Regions from separate parts of the Williamsia sp. M5A3_1d genome, predicted to be linked through region 2. Evidence: predicted binding sites of a transcription regulator. Region 2 holds the regulator's gene; each other region holds the start of a gene.
The links. Region 2 encodes LexA, which represses DNA repair genes until DNA is damaged. Its sites were predicted from a motif close to CGAACANNTGTTCG; they were not measured.
Positions count from the first base shown of each region.

Region 1 (5,846 bases), on a different contig from region 2:
ATGTCACGCTCGGTGCCCTACTCAGTTGTGCCGTGTCGGGTGGCGCCGCCTCGGTGGCACACCCGCTGAACACCAGGACCGTAGCCACGACCACCGACACCACCGCACGCCGTCGACGGCCGACGGACTTCACGAGTTCGCACCCCTGGCGAGCAGCGGCCACCGCCCGACCTCGACCCCGTCGGTCTCCACGACGAGATCGTCGACGAGGTTGACGGTGATGCACACGTGGTTCGGGACAACCCGCACGACCGACCCGGCGTCGGGGAGCGGCCCCTCGCCGACCACGGTCGCGTGGTGCTCCGACAGAGCGATGACGCGCGCGCCCGGGAGGTCGGGGAGCAGCCCGAAACCCGATACCCAGTCTGGCTTCTCGGTGCCGAGGATCTTGCTCCCGCAGTCGAGAACGGCACGCCCCGGCTCGCGGCGGACGACTGTTGCGGCCACCGACAACGACACGTCGTCGACGCCCGCACGACCCAGGGCCACCTGTTGGGCGTCGTTGAACGGGTAGACCCCCGGACGGACCTCGGTCAGCACATCCGGGTGCGCGAACTCGACCGTCGGTGTCGAACCGCCGCTGCGGACCGTCGGGTCGACCCCCATCGCCGCGAGCGCGTCGGCGGCGTCGGTGATCGCGCGGGCTTCCTGATGCGCTGCGCCCTCCCGGCCGGTGGGGGAGTAACCGTGGCCCGGGAACGTGAACACGCCCACCACCCGCAGTCCGTGCGCAACGGCGTGGGCGGCAACGGTTCCGGCGTCCCGCGGGAATGCGCCGGTGCGGTGCTGACCGCTGTCGACCTCGACGAGCACCTCGACCGACTCGCGGGCATCTCCGAGCGCCTGTGCCATCGCGACCGCGCCGGCGACCGAGTCGACCGCCACCCGCACCGAGGCGTCGCGCGCCACCGACTGCAACCGCGCGGCCTTCGATGCGGTCAGCCACAGCGGGTAGGCGATGAACAGGTCGGTGAAGCCGGCCGCGGCGAACGCCTGCGCCTCACCGATCGTCGCCACCGTCAGTCCGGTTGCACCCGAGGCAATTTGTCGGCGCGCGATGTCGGCGCTCTTGTGCGTCTTGGCGTGCGGGCGGAGCGCGATTCCCTGCGATGCGACCCGTCGCGCCATGACCGAGATGTTCGCGTCGAGGATGTCGGTGTCGACGCGGACGTATGGGGTGTCGGCGGTCGGGGGTCGGGTCAGCATCACCGTGGACTCTACGACCAGCCTGCGCCGACGCCACGACACCTCAGCTGGTTGTTTCTGATCGGTGACGATCGTCCCGACGTTGTTCCCTTCGCCCGGTACTTACGCGTACCGTGACCTTCACGCGATCGGACATCCGGACGTGACCGGCCACGGAAGGTGAACAGCATGCGCATACCCCGCGTTCTCGGGACGACGTTCGCCGCGATGCTGCTCGCGGCGGCGAGCACGGTGGGGGCCGTCGGTGTCGCCCACGCCGATCCGATCGAGCCCGTGTCCCGACTGATCAGTGCCGGTGTCCCCGCCGACGTCGCGGTTCTCGCGCCCTTCGCGACACCCGTCGCCGCCGGCGACACCGTCCGGCTCAGCTCCGGTGGATTCCCGGGGATCGGTGTCGACGCGGTCATCGACCACCAGCGCAAGACCATCACCGTCATCCAGCGCTGGCTGGACTACCAGCCGTCGCGACTGTCGGTGGGGTGGGTGAACCTCGCCAACGGCCGGTCGGGTCTGTCGAAGTTCACCCGCACGCTTCCCGGGAAAGTGCCCGGGACGTCGTACCCGTCACTCGACCGCGCCGCGCTGTTGCCCACCGGAGGGGGGCCGGTGGCGATCGTGGTGTTCGGGGAGGTCCCCGGGACCGTCGCCCTGATCGGACTGTCGTCGGAGGCCTACGGGTACCTCACACCCCTCGTTCGGCTGCTGCAGGTCTAGATCACCGCAGCGGCGCGCGGCGGGTGTGGCGCCGGTTACTCTGACGTCATGTTCAAACGATCCTTGATGGCCATCCTGTGCGGCGTGATCGCCGCGGTCGGCCTGTCGGCGACCACCACGTTCACCGCTGCCTCGGCCGCGCCCTGTGCCAACGTCGAGGTGCTCTTCGCCCGCGGCACCGCCGAGCCCGCGCCCCCCGTCGGACTCACCGGTCTGTCGTTCGGTCAGGCGCTGCGTGGCGCGTTGCCCGGCAAGTCGGTCGTGGTCCGCGGGGTCGACTACCCGGCGAGCGCCAACTTCCGCGACCGGATCGGTCTCGCGCAGACGGTGATCAACGGCGTGAAGGCCACCCAGAACCGCATCACCTTCCTCGCCCGCACCTGCCCGCAGACCCGCATCGTCCTCGGTGGGTACTCCCAGGGTGCCGTCGTGGCGGGCTACGCGGTCGCCCCTCGGGTCACGCTTCCCGCGCAGTACCGCGGCTCCGCGCCCGCGCCGCTGCCGGCGTCGGTGGCCCGCAACGTCGCCGCCGTCGTGCTGTTCGCGCCGCCGAGCGCCCGGTTCCTTCGCGACGCCCAGGCGCCCGCGATCGAGGTGGGTCCGCTGTACCGGGGCAAGACGCTCCGTTACTGCATCGCCGGTGACACCATCTGCAACGGCGCACCGCTGGGGCAGCCCAACGGCCTGCACGTGCTGTACGCGGTGAACGGCGACACGGTGAACGCTGCCGGTCGCGTCGCCGCCCGTATCTGACACGCACTCTGTGCAGTCACGGTTCCTCGCAGACGGCGCGGTGATCCGGTCGGCGCAACCCGGTGACGAGGCGGGGTTGCTGGCTGCGATCAGGGCGCTCGCGGAGTACGAACGCGAGCCCGACGCGGTCGACAACACCACCGACGCGCTCACCGTGACACTTTTCGGCGACGCCCCGAAGGTGTTTGCGCACATCGCCGAACGCGAGGGTCGCGTCGTCGGTGTCGCGATCTGGTTTGTCACCTACTCGACGTGGACCGGCCACCACGGCATCTGGCTCGAGGACCTGTTCGTGTACGAGTCCGAGCGCGGACGCGGGTACGGGATCGCGCTGCTCGTGTCACTCGCCGCGGTGTGTGTCGACCGTGGGTACACGCGACTGGAGTGGACCGTCCTCGACTGGAACGAGCCCAGCATCGCCTTCTATCGATCGCTGGGCGCGCGCCCCATGGACGAATGGACCACGCAGCGTCTGGTCGGCGACGACCTCGCCTCCCTCGCAGCGCACTGATATTGGTCGACGGGTCTCCGCCGCGCCGGACTGGGTCGATCGCACTCACGCTCCACCTTCTGAACGACGCTCCGCTTGCAAGCGGAGCGTGGCTCGGGAAGTGGAGCGTGAAGGCAGACCGGACCCGCTCGAAAATGTGTTCGATTCTCGGTACAGTCGGGTGTGGGCTGGAACGAGGGCCCGCCCACGTGGGCGGAGATGGAGCGGGTGCTGTCCGGGCGCCCGAACCAGGGTGGTCGACCGGGTGACACCTTCCCCGGGGACGGCAGCGACAGTCCCGCGTGGTCGCGCAAACGCGAACCGTTCCGAGCCGACGACATCGAGCGCGGGCGGACATCCACCCCGTACGCCGAACTGCACGCACACACCTCGTACAGCTTCCTCGACGGCGCGAGTTCCCCCGAGGAGATGGTCACCGAGGCCCACCGTCTCGGACTCTCGGCGCTCGCGGTCACCGATCACGACGGGTTCTACGGAGTCGTCCGGTTCGCCGAGGCCGCCCGCGAATGGCGCATGCCGACGGTCTTCGGGGCCGAGTTGTCGCTGCAGCACGACGCCGCACGCACCGGTGTCGCCGACCCCGGCGGAACGCACCTGTTGGTGCTGGCCCGCGGGCAGGACGGGTACCGCCGGTTGTCGCGACAGATGGCGGCCGCGCACATGGCCGCGGGCGAGAAGGGTTTGCTGCGTCACGACATCGACACCCTCGCCGCCGCGGCCGACGATTCCTGGCTGATCCTCACCGGGTGCCGTAAAGGTGCCGTGCGGCAGGCGTTGTCGGCACACGGTCCCGACGCCGCCGCAACCGAGCTGCGAGCGCTCGTCGACCGGTTCGGCCGCGACAACGTCGTCGTCGAACTGTCCACCGGCGCGCTGCCCACCGACGACGAACGCAACGCGGCACTCGCGACGCTCGCCGCCTCCCACGGGCTGCACACGGTGGCGACCACCGGAGCCCACTTCGCCGCGCCGAACCGGCGACGTCTGGCCATGGCCCTCGCCGCGGTGCGCGCCAGGTCGAGTCTCGACGAGATCGCCGGCTGGCTCGGCCCCCTCGGGGGAGCGCACCTGCGAAGCGGTGACGAGATGGCCACCCTGCTCGCCGCACACCCCGAGGCCATCGACAACTCTGCACAGTTCGGCATCGACTGCGCCTTCGAACTGCGTCTGATCGCGCCGGAACTGCCGCCGTTCGACGTACCCGACGGGTACACCGAGAAGACGTGGTTACGCGAGCTGACGATGCGCGGTGCCGCCGACCGCTACGGCCCGCCCGCGTCGCACCCGAAGGCCTACCGGCAGATCGAACACGAACTCGCGGTGATCGATTCGCTGAACTTCCCGGGGTACTTCCTGGTGGTCCACGACATCGTCGACTTCTGCAAACGCTCCGACATCCTGTGTCAGGGGCGGGGCAGCGCCGCCAACTCCGCGGTGTGTTTCGCACTCGGTGTCACCAACGTCGACCCGGTGCGCAACAGTCTGCTGTTCGAACGCTTCCTGTCGCCCGAACGCGACGGCCCGCCCGACATCGACGTCGACATCGAATCCGACCGGCGCGAGGAGGCCATCCAGCACGTCTACACCAAGTACGGACGCGAATACAGCGCTCAGGTCGCGAACGTGATCACCTACCGCGGCCGGTCGTCGGTGCGGGACATGGCTCGCGCACTGGGGTATTCGATCGGACAGCAGGACGCGTGGAGCAAACAGGTGAGCCGGTGGGGGCGCACCGTGGACGAGGACGAGAACCCCCCAGATGAGAAGTCACCGGCCGACATCCCCGACGATGTCCTCGATCTGGCCGGGCAGGTGTCGGGCATGCCGCGTCATCTCGGGATCCACTCCGGCGGCATGGTGATCTGCGACCGACCCATCGCCGATGTGTGCCCCACCGAATGGGCGCGGATGCCCGGCCGCAGTGTGCTGCAGTGGGACAAGGACGACTGTGCAGCCATCGGTCTGGTCAAGTTCGACCTCCTCGGGCTGGGCATGCTCTCCGCGCTGCACTACGCGATCGATCTCGTCGCCGAACACAAGGGAATCCACGTCGATCTCGCGCGCATCGACCTGGGGGAGAAGGCCGTCTACGACATGCTCTGTGCCGCAGACTCGGTCGGGGTGTTCCAGGTGGAGTCGCGTGCACAGATGGCCACGCTGCCCCGGTTGAAGCCCCGCGAGTTCTACGACCTCGTGGTCGAGGTGGCGCTCATCCGCCCCGGCCCGATCCAGGGTGGATCGGTGCACCCCTACATCCGGCGGCGCAACGGACTCGAGGTGACCGGGTACGAACACCCGTCCATGCGTGCGGCGCTCGAACGCACCCTCGGGGTGCCGCTGTTCCAGGAGCAGTTGATGCAACTCGCCGTCGACGTCGCCGGCTTCGACGCCGCCGAGGCCGACCAGCTGCGGCGCGCGATGGGATCGAAGCGGTCGCCGGAGAAGATGCAGAAGTTGAAGGAACGCTTCTACTCCGGCATGGAGGAGACCCACGGGATCACCGGCGAGATCGCCGACCGAGTGTTCGAGAAGATGGCCGCGTTCGCCAACTTCGGCTTCCCCGAGAGTCATTCGCAGAGTTTCGCGGCGCTGGTCTTCTACTCGTCGTGGTTCAAGTACCACCACCCCGCGGCGTTCTGCGCCGCCCTGCTGCGCGCGCAGC
Region 1 covers NZ_JBKEZX010000001.1:1,437,882-1,443,727, forward strand. Annotated here, with positions in the region: gene ACLBW1_RS06730 (serpin family protein) at 1-7, opposite strand, end outside; gene ACLBW1_RS06735 (alanine racemase) at 130-1,206, opposite strand; gene ACLBW1_RS06740 (hypothetical protein) at 1,375-1,920, shown strand; gene ACLBW1_RS06745 (cutinase family protein) at 1,969-2,673, shown strand; gene ACLBW1_RS06750 (N-acetyltransferase family protein) at 2,714-3,184, shown strand; gene ACLBW1_RS06755 (error-prone DNA polymerase) at 3,347-5,846, shown strand, end outside.
Region 1: the regulator LexA is predicted to act here: its motif matches at 3,314-3,327, upstream of ACLBW1_RS06755 (error-prone DNA polymerase).

Region 2 (5,846 bases):
TGGCGGCGCGCGACGGTGACGACCTCAGGTCGTCGATCTCACGCTGGAAGTCGTCGACCGATTCGAACGACCGGTACACCGAGGCGAAGCGCAGGTAGGCGACCTCGTCGAGTTCGCGCAACGGACCGAGGATGGCCAGACCCACCTCGTTGCTGGGGATCTCGGCCGATCCGGAGGCGCGGACGGCGTCCTCGACCTGCTGGGCCAGCAGGCGCAACCGGTCCTCGTCGACGGCGCGGCCCTGGCAGGCGCGGCGGACTCCGAGCATCACCTTCTCGCGGCTGAACGGCTCGGTGACCCCGTTGCGTTTCACGACGGCGAGCACCGCGCTCTCGACGGTGGTGAACCGGCGGCCGCAGTTCGAGCACGAACGGCGACGACGGATGGCCTGCCCCTCGTCGGCGACACGCGAGTCGACCACCCGGGTGTCCTCGTGTTTGCAGAAGGGGCAGTGCATCGCCGTGTCCTCGAACCTGATCCGCGGGCGACGCGTGTCGAGGGTGGACCTCGAGGCGTCACAGGGCCCGATGTGGACCCACGGTCGCGAGGATACCGACCCCGATCGGCCGTCACACACCGGTCAGTCCCGGTAGAGCGGGGCGAGCAGCGGCTGGCCGGCGGTCAACGCCGATCCGCTCATGTGGTTGAGCTCCTTGATGTCGGCGACGACCGCGGACGTCGCCCGGTCCGGCGCGACGCGCGCCGCGATCTCTCCCAACGACTCGCCGCCACGGACATGGACCACGGAGGTACCCGCGACGGGAGCCGCCGACGACTCGGCGGCAGCCGATCCGCCGAGCACCACAGCCCAGACGGCGACCGCGAGCGCGATGCCGGCCACGATGGCCGCTCCCCATCCGATGGGTGCGGGCCGCCGGGACACCGGTGCGTGGCGACGGCCGTCGGCACAGACCACACCGGCCGGGCGGGCCGCGGCGGGCCGACCCGCGGGGCGGTGACGTACGGGCACGGGGCGCTGCGCCGGACGCGGCGCGCGCTCGACCGTGGCGTCGGCGGGCCGGTGTGCCGTGGTGCTGCTGTGACGCGTGAGAGTCTGATTCATGACGTGCTCCTCATCGACCAGACGTTCGAATGAACGTGTGTTCGATTTGTATCACGCGCCTCCGACAATGTCCCGACACGGTCGAACAAATGTTTGAAAGTTGTTATCTGCTGCACTACTGTCCCAGGTGACAGCAGGTCCGCGCGTTGTCCGAACCGTTCGAACAGATCGGTCGGGAGCGGGCCGCGACAGGAGGGACACCGTGTCCGACACCACCGTCACCACCACCGACTTCGCCGATGGACCGATCAGCGAGGCCGATCTGACGCCTCGGCAGGCGAAGGTCCTCGAGGTCATCCGTGCGTCGGTCCGCGAGCGCGGATATCCCCCGAGCATCCGTGAGATCGGAGACGCGGTCGGCCTCAACTCCACGTCGTCGGTCGCCCACCAGCTCCGCACCCTCGAACGCAAGGGCTTCCTCAAGCGCGATGCGAACCGACCCCGGGCGGTCAACGTGCAGGACGCCGATCCCGGTGACGGCGGCGGCTCGGATGCCCTGTCGTTGCCGACCCCCACCTTCGTCCCGGTGCTCGGTCGCATCGCCGCCGGTGGGCCCATCCTCGCCGAGGAGGCGGTCGAGGAGGTGTTCCCGCTGCCCCGTGAACTCGTGGGTGACGGCGCATTGTTCCTCCTGCGCGTGGTCGGCGAGTCGATGATCGACGCCGCCATCTGCGACGGCGACTGGGTGGTGGTCCGCCAGCAGAACGTGGCCGACAACGGCGACATCGTGGCGGCCATGATCGACGGCGAGGCCACGGTGAAGACGTTCAAGCGCACCGACGGCCACGTCTGGCTGATGCCGCACAACCCGCAGTTCGATCCGATCCCGGGTGACGAGGCGGCGATCCTCGGCAAGGTCGTCACCGTCATGCGACGCCTCTGACCGACCCTCGTCACCCCGCGTACCGCATCTGACTACGCCGCGTGTCACACTGACCACCCGATCGGGGTGGACGACAGGAGACGTGATGGGTGCACAGCGATTGGTCCTCGACGGCGCGGTGGTCGTCGTGACCGGCGCCGCAGGTGGCATCGGGCGTGAGGTCGTCCGTGAGGTGCATCGTCGGGGTGCCCGTGTGGTCGCGCTCGACCTGGTCCAGGCCGCGGTGGACGACGCGGTGCTGGGGCTCGATCCCGATCGTGTCCTCGCGCTTCGAGCCGATGTCACGGTCCCGGCTGATCTCTCGGACGCCGTCGAGCGTGCCGTGGCACGGTGGGGTCGGATCGACGTCGTGTTCGCCAATGCCGGTATCTCCAGCGGAGATTCGGCCGACACCGTCGCCAGCGTGGCGGACGGCGTGTTCGAGCGCGTGATCGGCGTGAACCTCATGGGTGTGTGGAACACGGTTCGGGTGGCGCTGCCCCACGTCATCGATGCCCGGGGCCACGTCCTCATCACGTCGTCGACGTACGCGTACCTGAACGGGATGGTCAATGCGCCCTATGCGGCGTCGAAGGCGGCCGTCGAGCAGATCGGCCGCGCATTGCGCAGCGAGCTCGCGGCCCACGGCGCGACGGCAGGGGTGCTCTATCCCGGGTGGGTCGCGACCCCCATCGCCGATGTCGCCTTCGGCAAGGACGAACTCGCCACCGCTTTGATCAAGCGGGCGTTCCCACGTCCCCTGCTGACTCCCATCAAGCCCCGTCGCGTCGGACTGGCGGTCGCCGACGGCATCGAGTCGCGGTCCCCGCGGATACAGGTGCCGCGTCGATGGATCCCGGTCGCCGCTCTACGCGGGATCGTCAACCCGCTCTCCGATGCTGCGTTGCAGCGGGATTCGACGATGATCGGCCTCGTGCGCGAGGTGGAGGACCGCGCCCGCCGTCGGTGAGGACGGCCGATCGGCCCCGTCCTCGTGTCGCCGGGTCAGTCGTGTAGGGCCGCCGCTGCGGCGACGCGTGCGTCCGCGGGATCCGCGGTCGCCAGCGCTGCCCGCGCCGCGGCCCGGCACTGTTCGGTGCGCACCTGACCCAGCGCCGCACCCACACCCGCGGCGGCCGCCGGTGCGCTCGACAACGATGTGACGCCCATACCCACCAGCACGCAGGCGAGCAGTGGGTCGGCGGCGGCCTCGCCGCACACCCCGACCGGTTTACCGGCCGCCGACCCCGCCGAGGCCACCATGTGGATGAGCGCGAGCACGGCCGGCTGCCACGGGTCGGTGAGGTAGGCGAGTTCGGCCGACATGCGATCGGCCGCCATCGTGTACTGCGTGAGGTCGTTGGTGCCGATCGACACGAAGTCGACCTCGGCGAGGATCGACGGCGCGAGCAGTGCAGCCGAGGGGATCTCGATCATCACGCCGGCGACGAGACCCCGGGCACGCACCTTCGCGGCGAAGTCGCGGGCCTCGGTCGCCGTCGCCACCATCGGGGCCATCACCCACGGTGCCGCACCGGTCGCCTCGGCGGCGGCCGCGACGGCGTCGAGTTGCCGGTCGAGCAGACCCGGGTTGCCGAACGCGACCCGTAGACCGCGTACGCCGAGGGCCGGGTTGGCCTCGGTTCCGTTGTCGGCGAACAGCAGTGGTTTGTCGGAGCCCGCGTCGAGGGTGCGGATCACGATCTTGGCGTCGGACTCCCCCGCGGCGGGCACGAACGCCTCGATGACCTCGCGGTAGAGCGCGGTCTGCTCGGCGGCGTCGGGCTCCGTCGCCCGGTCGAGGAAGGCCAGTTCGGTGCGGAAGAGTCCGATGCCCTGCACCGGGAAGTCGGTGGCCGAGCGGGCGGAGGAACCGTCCTGGACGTTGGCGAGGATCGACACGTCGAGCCCGTCGGCGGTGCGTCCCGGTCCGCTCCATCGCGACACCAGTTCTGCCGCGTCCCGGGAGCGTGCGACGGCGCTGCGAGCGGTGTCGGCGTCGGGGCCGACGGTGACGGTGCCGGCCTCGCCGTCGAGCATCACCGGGGTGCCGGCGGCCACCGAGGTGAGCGCACCGACCGCGACGACGCACGGGATCCCCAACTGACGGGCGATGATCGCGGTGTGGCTGGTGGGGCCGCCCAGGCGCGTGGCCAGGCCCCGCACGAGAGCGGGGTCGAGCCCGGAGGTGTCGGCCGGGGCGAGATCGTCGGCGAAGAGGATGACCTCGTGGTCGGGCTGGGCCAGGCCGGGTTCGGGCTCGCCCGCGAGTTCTGCGAGCACACGGTCGCGGACGTCGAGGAGATCGGTCACGCGCTCGGCCATGAGGCCGCCGAGCTTGGTGAACATGGCGACGAACTGCTCGGTCGCGTCGACCGCGGCGTTGGGCGCGGGCGATCCGGCCCGGATGAGCTTCTCCGCAGAGAAGATCCAGCCGCGGTCCTGCGCGAGCGCGGCGGTGGCCGAGAGGACCTCCGAGGCCACCCCGGTCCCGGCGGAGGCACGTGCGCGCAGACGATCGGCGACGGCCGCCGCGGCGGCGACGAATCGCGCGCACTCCGCCTCGACGTCGGCCGGTGGGGTACCCGGCCCCGGCAGGGCGGGACGCTCGCCCGGCCACATCACCGGCGCGAAGGCCACCCCGGACACCACCGGCGTCCCGGTGAGGACCGTCGGGGCGGCGGGATCGGTGGGCGTGGTCACGTCCACCGGGGAGAGGTCGTTCGCTGTCGCGTGGGGAGCCATGGGGTGCCTATCGATCGTTGCTTCTCGGCCGATCATCCGCCGCGGCGTCCGAACCCGGACCCTCGACGAGGTGATTGTCATTGCGGTGCTGCTGTGTGACTCAAATTACAAGAAAAGCTTGACTTGTCAACACATCCAGGCGTAAACAAAACAATATCAACATTCAAAGCCACACATTCCAACCGAAACGGGGACGCGTGTACGCCGAAGAGCGACAGCAGGCCATCGCCGACCAGGTACTCGCGCACGGTCGCGCGTCGGTGACCGCGCTGGCCGAGGAATTCGATGTCACCAGCGAGACCGTGCGCCGTGATCTCGCGTCGCTCGAGCGGGCCGGGTTCCTGCGTCGCGTGCACGGCGGCGCCGTCCCGGTCGACTCCGTACGGGTCACCGAGCTCGGTGTCGCCGAACGCGCCGACGCCCATCCCGACGAGAAGGAGCGCATCGGCACCGCTGCGTGCCGTTTCGTGCCGTCCGACGGCGGCAGCCTCGTGATCGACGCCGGCACCACCACCGTGCAGGCCGCCGCCCGGCTGCCACGCGACCGCAGCCTGACGGTGTTCACCAACTCGCTGCCCGTCGCGGCGTCGGTCGCCGACCACCCGGGCGCGCAGCTGCACTTCCTCGGCGGACGCATCCGCGGGCTCACCCAGGCCGCGGTCGGTCCCGCGCCCATCACCGCGCTCGCCTCGTACCGCGTCGACGTCGCCTTCATCGGCACCAACGGCATCACCGAACGACACGGGCTGTCGACCCCCGATCCCGACGAGGGTGCGGTGAAGTCGGCGATGATCGCTGCCGCCAACCGTGTCGTCGTACTCGCGGATTCGTCCAAACTCGGCGCCGAGGACATGACCCGGTTCGCCGGCCTCGACGACATCGACGTCCTCATCACCGACGACGGCATCAACCCGGGGTTCTCCGCGGAGCTCTCCGCGCGCGGCGTCGAGGTCGTGATCGCATGATCGTCACCGTCACCGCCAACCCCAGCGTCGATCGCACCATCGTGCTCCCCGGTGCCCTGGTCCGCGGATCGGTCACCCGCGCCGCCGATGCGCGTGTCGAACCGGGCGGCAAGGGTGTGAACGTCTCCCGCGCCGTGCAGATGGCGGGCGCGACCACGACCGCGATCCTGCCCGCACGCGCCGGCGATCCCCTGCTGGTGGGACTCGACTC
Region 2 covers NZ_JBKEZX010000004.1:273,100-278,945, reverse strand. Annotated here, with positions in the region: gene hrpA (ATP-dependent RNA helicase HrpA) at 1-19, shown strand, start outside; gene nrdR (transcriptional regulator NrdR) at 1-457, opposite strand, end outside; gene ACLBW1_RS18215 (LysM peptidoglycan-binding domain-containing protein) at 581-1,063, opposite strand; gene lexA (transcriptional repressor LexA) at 1,266-1,946, shown strand; gene ACLBW1_RS18205 (SDR family NAD(P)-dependent oxidoreductase) at 2,032-2,895, shown strand; gene ACLBW1_RS18200 (phosphoenolpyruvate--protein phosphotransferase) at 2,931-4,628, opposite strand; gene ACLBW1_RS18195 (DeoR/GlpR family DNA-binding transcription regulator) at 4,868-5,635, shown strand; gene ACLBW1_RS18190 (1-phosphofructokinase family hexose kinase) at 5,632-5,846, shown strand, end outside.

Region 3 (5,846 bases), on a different contig from region 2:
GTGTCGTCGACGCCGACCATGGCGAGGTCGGCACGCGTGACCGCCCCGTCGCGCTTGGCCAGGCGCGCTCCGGAGGTGTTGAGCACCAGCGGTACGTGGGCATAGTGCGGCACGGGCACGCCGATCAATGTGGCGAGATACGCCTGACGCGGGGCTGAGGTGAGCAGGTCGTCGGCCCGGACCACCTGGTCGACACCCTCGGTGCCGTCGTCGATCACGACGGCGAGGTTGTAGGCGGCCGTACCGTCGCCCCGTCGGAGCACGAAGTCGTCGACAACGCCGGTGAAGTCACCGCACAGTGTGTCGGAGATAGTGAAAGTGTTTGTGTCGCTGCGTAACCGGATGGCCGGATCGCGGCCCGCGGCGCGCCGGGCGGCACGGTCGGCGTCGTCGAGATCCCGGCAGGTGCCGGGATAGGAGCCGGGCGGGGCGTGCGGTGCGATGGTCGCGGCGTGGATCTCGCGGCGGCTGCAGAAGCACTCGAAGGTCCGGCCGGCGGCGGTGAGGTCGTCGATGACGGCGTCGTAGATGTGGGCTCGTCGCGATTGCACGGTCGGCTCGTCGTCCCAGTCGATGCCGAGCGCGCGAAGGTCACCGAGTTGGGTGTCGGCGACGCCCTCTCGGGAGCGGTCGTCGAGGTCGTCGATGCGGATGACGAAGCGCCGGTCGGTGCTGCGGGCGAACAGCCATGCGAGCAGTGCGGTGCGGAGGTTGCCGATGTGGAGGTCGCCCGAGGGCGACGGCGCGTACCGACCCGCGCCGGGCGTTTGGATCATGACGTCGACCGCTCGACGTACTCGCCGAGTTCGGCGGGGACGAGTCGGGCGGTGGCGTCGGTGGGGTGCCACCAGAAGGCGATCTCGTGGGGCGCGTCGAGAATCGGGAACCGGTCACGGTCGACCGGGGCGTTCTGCACCTCGGTGTCGAAGGCGAACACGATCTCGTGACCGTTCTCGTCGTCGGCGGTGAAGAGGTTCTCGAACACCCCCAGCAGCGTCGCCGACGAGACGGTGATCCCCAGCTCCTCGGTGATCTCCCGATCGAGGGCGGTCCGCGCTGTTTCACCGAACTCGATGCCGCCGCCGAGGGGGCGGACGCGCGGGTCGTCGGTCCCGATGCCGTGACCGGTGACGAGGAGGGCACCGTCGGATGGTCGCCGGATCAACGCCAGCACGATCGGCCGAATCGAATTCGCCATGACCTCAAGCGTAAACGCGCCGGCCTCCACCGAGTCGAATGGTCGTGCTGACTGTGTGGAAAGCCAAGTCGAATGTGCTGGCAGCGTGGCGTGAGCCGAGAGGCAGACAACGCACATTCGGCGAAGGCTTTCCGCACAGTCAGCGGCGGTAGAACCCAACCACCGACTAGGCCGCCGGATACAGCGGGTGGCGGGGCCAGGTGATGTCGAACCGATGACTCGGGGCCGGAACGTCAGGTGGATTCCGGAATTGTTCGAGGAGTTCGTCGATCCGGTGCAAGTGGTTGGCGCGGAGTTGATCGCGTGGGTCGGTGTTGCGTCGCCAGCCGTACCGTCCCTTGTCGCGGCCATCGATGATCTTCTCTGTCGACCATTGGTGAGCTTCGGGACCCACGGCACGGTTGTGCGGTCCGCATGCCGGCGCCAGGTGGGTGGAGTCGGTGAGGCCGCCGTCAGCCCAATCCTGTTCGGCGTGATGCATCTCGGTGTGCGCGAAGGCGACGCCGCAGTCGTCTTTGCTGCAGCCGCGGTATTGCGCGAACGCCATAAGCCGTTGAGCCTGAGACGCGAGGCGTCGGGTCCGGCCGTAGAACAGCGGCTCATTGGTGACGTCGCTGAACACCGCGAGATGGGATTGAGCGTCGGCGGCGAGCTTCACGACATCACCGATCGGGAGGTCGGTACCTGTGGTGGTGCGTGCGACGCCGGCGTGTTCACGCAGTTGGGCGTCGGTGATGGAGACGATGATCTGCGGCGGCAACCCTCGATGAGATCCGCCGAGCAGTCCACCGTTCACGGCGGCATCGAGCAACGCCTTGAAGGCATCGTGGTTGCGTTGGGACTGCGATCGGCAATCTCGATCCGCGGCTTCCCGCAACACATCACCGCTGATCTCGCTGCCGTCGCCGTGAGGTGACTGCTCGTCGTCGGGATTGTTCATCCCCGGCGCGGCCCATTTCGCGAGCACCACATCGAACAGCGCACGGGTGACCGGATCCAATGTCGCTGTCAGCTTCGACATCAACTGCGAGTCCTGGCACCCCAGCGACAGTTTCCGATTCCGTGCGCGATCGCGGTCGTCAGTCAAACGGCCGTCGGGATCGAGATGCGCCAGGATGCGCACACCGGCCGCGGCGATCTCTTTCGGTGTGAGTGTGGTCGCGAACTCGGCGAGGGTCTGCTCCGCGAACGCCCGATGCTCAGGTTCGACCGCGGTGGGGATCTTGCCCATCACATCCAGCACGGCGTGGACGTGGTCGGGGCCGATCGCACCAGCGGCCAATTCCCGTGCTGTGTTCGGGCACACCGGTGGCAGCTTCTCGCCGGTCATGGCGTGCATCGGTTCGAGCGCCTGCACTTCTCTCAGACGCTTCTTCGGTTGCGTCACGCGCAATTTCGTCCGCAGGAACTCGGTCAGGTTCACACATCCCACGGCGCGGTGGGCGTCGCGGTCGGACACCTCGAGGATCCTGCGATTGCCGGCGGCCTCGAGTCGGCGGGCGATGCGTTCATGGCGGATGGCGAGATCCGCGACTTCCTCCTCGGTGCACGAGGTGGAGTCCGCGGAAAGGATTCTGTCCACAATCTGTTCCAGGGCAGCGTAATCCGCTTCGATTGCGTTCAAAGGTCTCCCCCTCCCCAGGTGGATCTGTACATCTATCCTAGCACGGATGTTCGAAATGTGGGGGATTGATTTCAGTGAATAGTGTTGAACGCTGGTGTATTTCGCTCGTCTGGTTGCGTTCTACTACCGCTGACTGTGCGGAAGCCGGTCGCCGAGTGTGCGTTGCTGCGTTGTCGGCTCACGGTGCGCTGTCCGCACACTCGGCGACCGTTTCCGCACAGTCAGCACCACAGCCCGTTTCCGCACAGTCAGCGCGACCGGCCGCTTTCCGCGCCACCGCAGGCAAGGGGCAGCGTCGGGGGTGGGGTTGGTGAGACGATGGGGAGGTGGACCTCCCCGTCATGCCACCTGTCGCCCCGATGCTCGCCAAGGCGGTCACCGCTGTGCCCGCCCAGCCCGACGACGGCATCGCGTGGTCGCACGAACCGAAGTGGGATGGGTTCCGTGCGCTGATCTTTCGCGACGGCGACGAGGTGTTCATCGGCTCGCGCAGTGGTAAGGACCTCGCTCGATACTTCCCCGAACTGGTCGAGGCGGCACGAACCGAGCTCCCCGACCGGGTGGTCGTCGACGGCGAGATCGGCGTGCAGGCCGAGATCGGCGGCGTCCGCCGGCTCGACTGGGATTCGCTGAGCCAACGTATCCACCCCGCGGACTCGCGGGTGCAGATGCTCGCCGAGGCCACGCCGGCCATGTTCATCGGGTTCGACGCGCTCGCCCTCGGCGACCGCGATCTGACCGGCGAGACCTTCCGCGTGCGCCGCGACGCGCTCACCGAGGCCATCCCGGGTGCCGGGTTCCTCCGGGTCAGCCGCGTGACCACCGACTCCCAGACCGCGATCGACTGGTTCAGCGCTTTCGAGGGCGCAGGACTCGACGGCGTCGTGAGCAAGCGCATCGACGGGACCTACGTCGGCGGCAAACGAGAGATGTTGAAGGTCAAGCACAAACGCACCGCCGACTGCGTGGTGATCGGCTACCGGGTGCACAAGAGCGGTACCGGCGTCGGGTCGATGCTGCTCGGGCTCTATCGGGACGGGCAATTGCGCAGCGTCGGCGGATCGAGTGCGTTCACCGACGCCAAGCGCATCGAGCTGCAGCAGCAGTTCGAGCCGATGCGTCTCGACCCCGACCACACCGCGCGGGGCGAGCCGAACCGCTGGAACTCCGCCGGAACCGGCGAATGGATCCCGATCCGCCCCGAGCTCGTGGTGGAGGTCGGCTACGACCAGATGGAGAAGGAACGCTTCCGTCACACCGTGAAGTTCCAGCGATGGCGGCCTGACCGCGACCCCGAGAGCTGCGGGTACGACCAGCTCGAGGTGCCGCTCACCTACGACCTGCACGACGTGCTGGAAGGGGCCGACTGATGGCGAAGACCCCGGCGGCGATGGTCACCGTGGGTGATCGGGAAGTCCGCGTCTCGAGCCCCGACCGCGTGGTCTTCGAGGCGACCGATCGAACCCCGGACATCACCAAACTCGAGGTGTGCGAGTACTTCGCCGGCGTCGGCGACGTTCTCATGGCGGCGATCGGTGAGCGACCCACCGCCATGGAACGGTGGCCCGACGGCTGGCGCCAGGGGATGCGACTGGCCACCGGACCTCAGGATCGAGAGGGGGACGGCTTCTATCAGAAGCGTCTCCCCAAGGGGGCGCCGGATTTCGTCGACACCGTGTCGATCGCGTTCCCGAGCGGACGCAAGGCGGACGAGCTCTGCCCGACCGAGCCCGCGTCGATGGTGTGGGCCGCCCAGATGGGAGCGCTGACGTTCCACCCCTGGCCGGTGCGACGGCCCGACGTCGATCACCCCGACGAACTCCGTATCGATCTCGATCCGCAGCCCGGCACGTCGTTCTCCGATGCGCAGCGGGTCGCCGGTGTGCTGAAGGAACTGTTGGAGGAGTACGGCCTCCGCGGCTACCCGAAGACCAGCGGTAACCGCGGCGTGCACGTCTACGTCCGCATCGAGCCGCGTTGGACCTTCGACGAGGTCCGCCATGCGGCGATCGGTCTGGGACGCGAGCTCGAACGCCGAGACGACGGTGTGACGACCGCCTGGTGGAAGGAGGAACGCGGCACCCGTCTGTTCCTCGACTACAACCAGAACCTTCGCGACCGGACGATCGCCAGCGCCTGGAGCCTGCGCGCGCGGCCCGGGGCGCCGGTGAGCACACCGCTCACCTGGGAGCGGCTCGCCGAGGTCACCGACGCGCGGGACTTCAACCTCACGACCATCCCCGATTTCCTGGCCGACGGTGATCCGTGGTCGGACATCGAGGCGCAGGCGTACTCGATCGAGCCCCTGCTCGAACTGTGGGAGACGTTGCCGGGCGGCGAACTCAACTTCCCGCCCGACTACCCGAAGCAGAGGGGTGAGCCACCACGGGTGCAGCCGAGCAAAAAGGTCGAGTCGCACTGGGACTCCGACGGCAACAGGGTGGAGTGATCCGCGCGGAGCCGACTACTGCGGCGCGAAGAAATCCGTGATCGCCTTGTCCCACATCACGTCCCGCTTGCGGTCGCAGTAGGTCCGGATCCAGTTCTGCAACGCCAGGAGGGTCGCGATCACCAGGCCGATGAGCACGATCACCACCGCTACCGCGGTCACGCCGGCGTCGGCACGCAACGGCATCGGCGGGGTGGGGCGGCCGTCCTGATCGACGGTGAGCAGCAGTGAGCTGCCGGCGGCGGTGCCCGGTGGGACGGTGATGACCCCGGACTTCGCGGCGCCCTTGTAGGTCCAGTGCGCGGGCACCTTGTTGGACTCGTCGGACCCGATGGTCGAGGTGATCGGCGTGACGGCCGCCGAGCTGAGGTCGGTCGTCGCGCTGACGGTGTCGATCCGCTTCTGCGGCGGATCGTCCTGGTGTGAACTCCAGATCAGGATTCCGGGGACGATGGCCAGCGGCAGCAAGATCATGCCGACGAGGACCAGCAGCCGGTGCATGCGACGTTCGGTGATGTCGATCTCGCGTTCGAGCGGGTTCGCGCCCCGATGGTGCCGGGCGTTCGCGCGGCGCA
Region 3 covers NZ_JBKEZX010000001.1:144,197-150,042, reverse strand. Annotated here, with positions in the region: gene gluQRS (tRNA glutamyl-Q(34) synthetase GluQRS) at 1-776, opposite strand, end outside; gene ACLBW1_RS00775 (NUDIX domain-containing protein) at 773-1,198, opposite strand; gene ACLBW1_RS00770 (DUF222 domain-containing protein) at 1,365-2,780, opposite strand; gene ACLBW1_RS00765 (ATP-dependent DNA ligase) at 3,149-4,192, shown strand; gene ACLBW1_RS00760 (DNA polymerase domain-containing protein) at 4,192-5,271, shown strand; gene ACLBW1_RS00755 (Rv1733c family protein) at 5,287-5,846, opposite strand, start outside.
Region 3: the regulator LexA is predicted to act here: its motif matches at 2,862-2,875, upstream of ACLBW1_RS00770 (DUF222 domain-containing protein).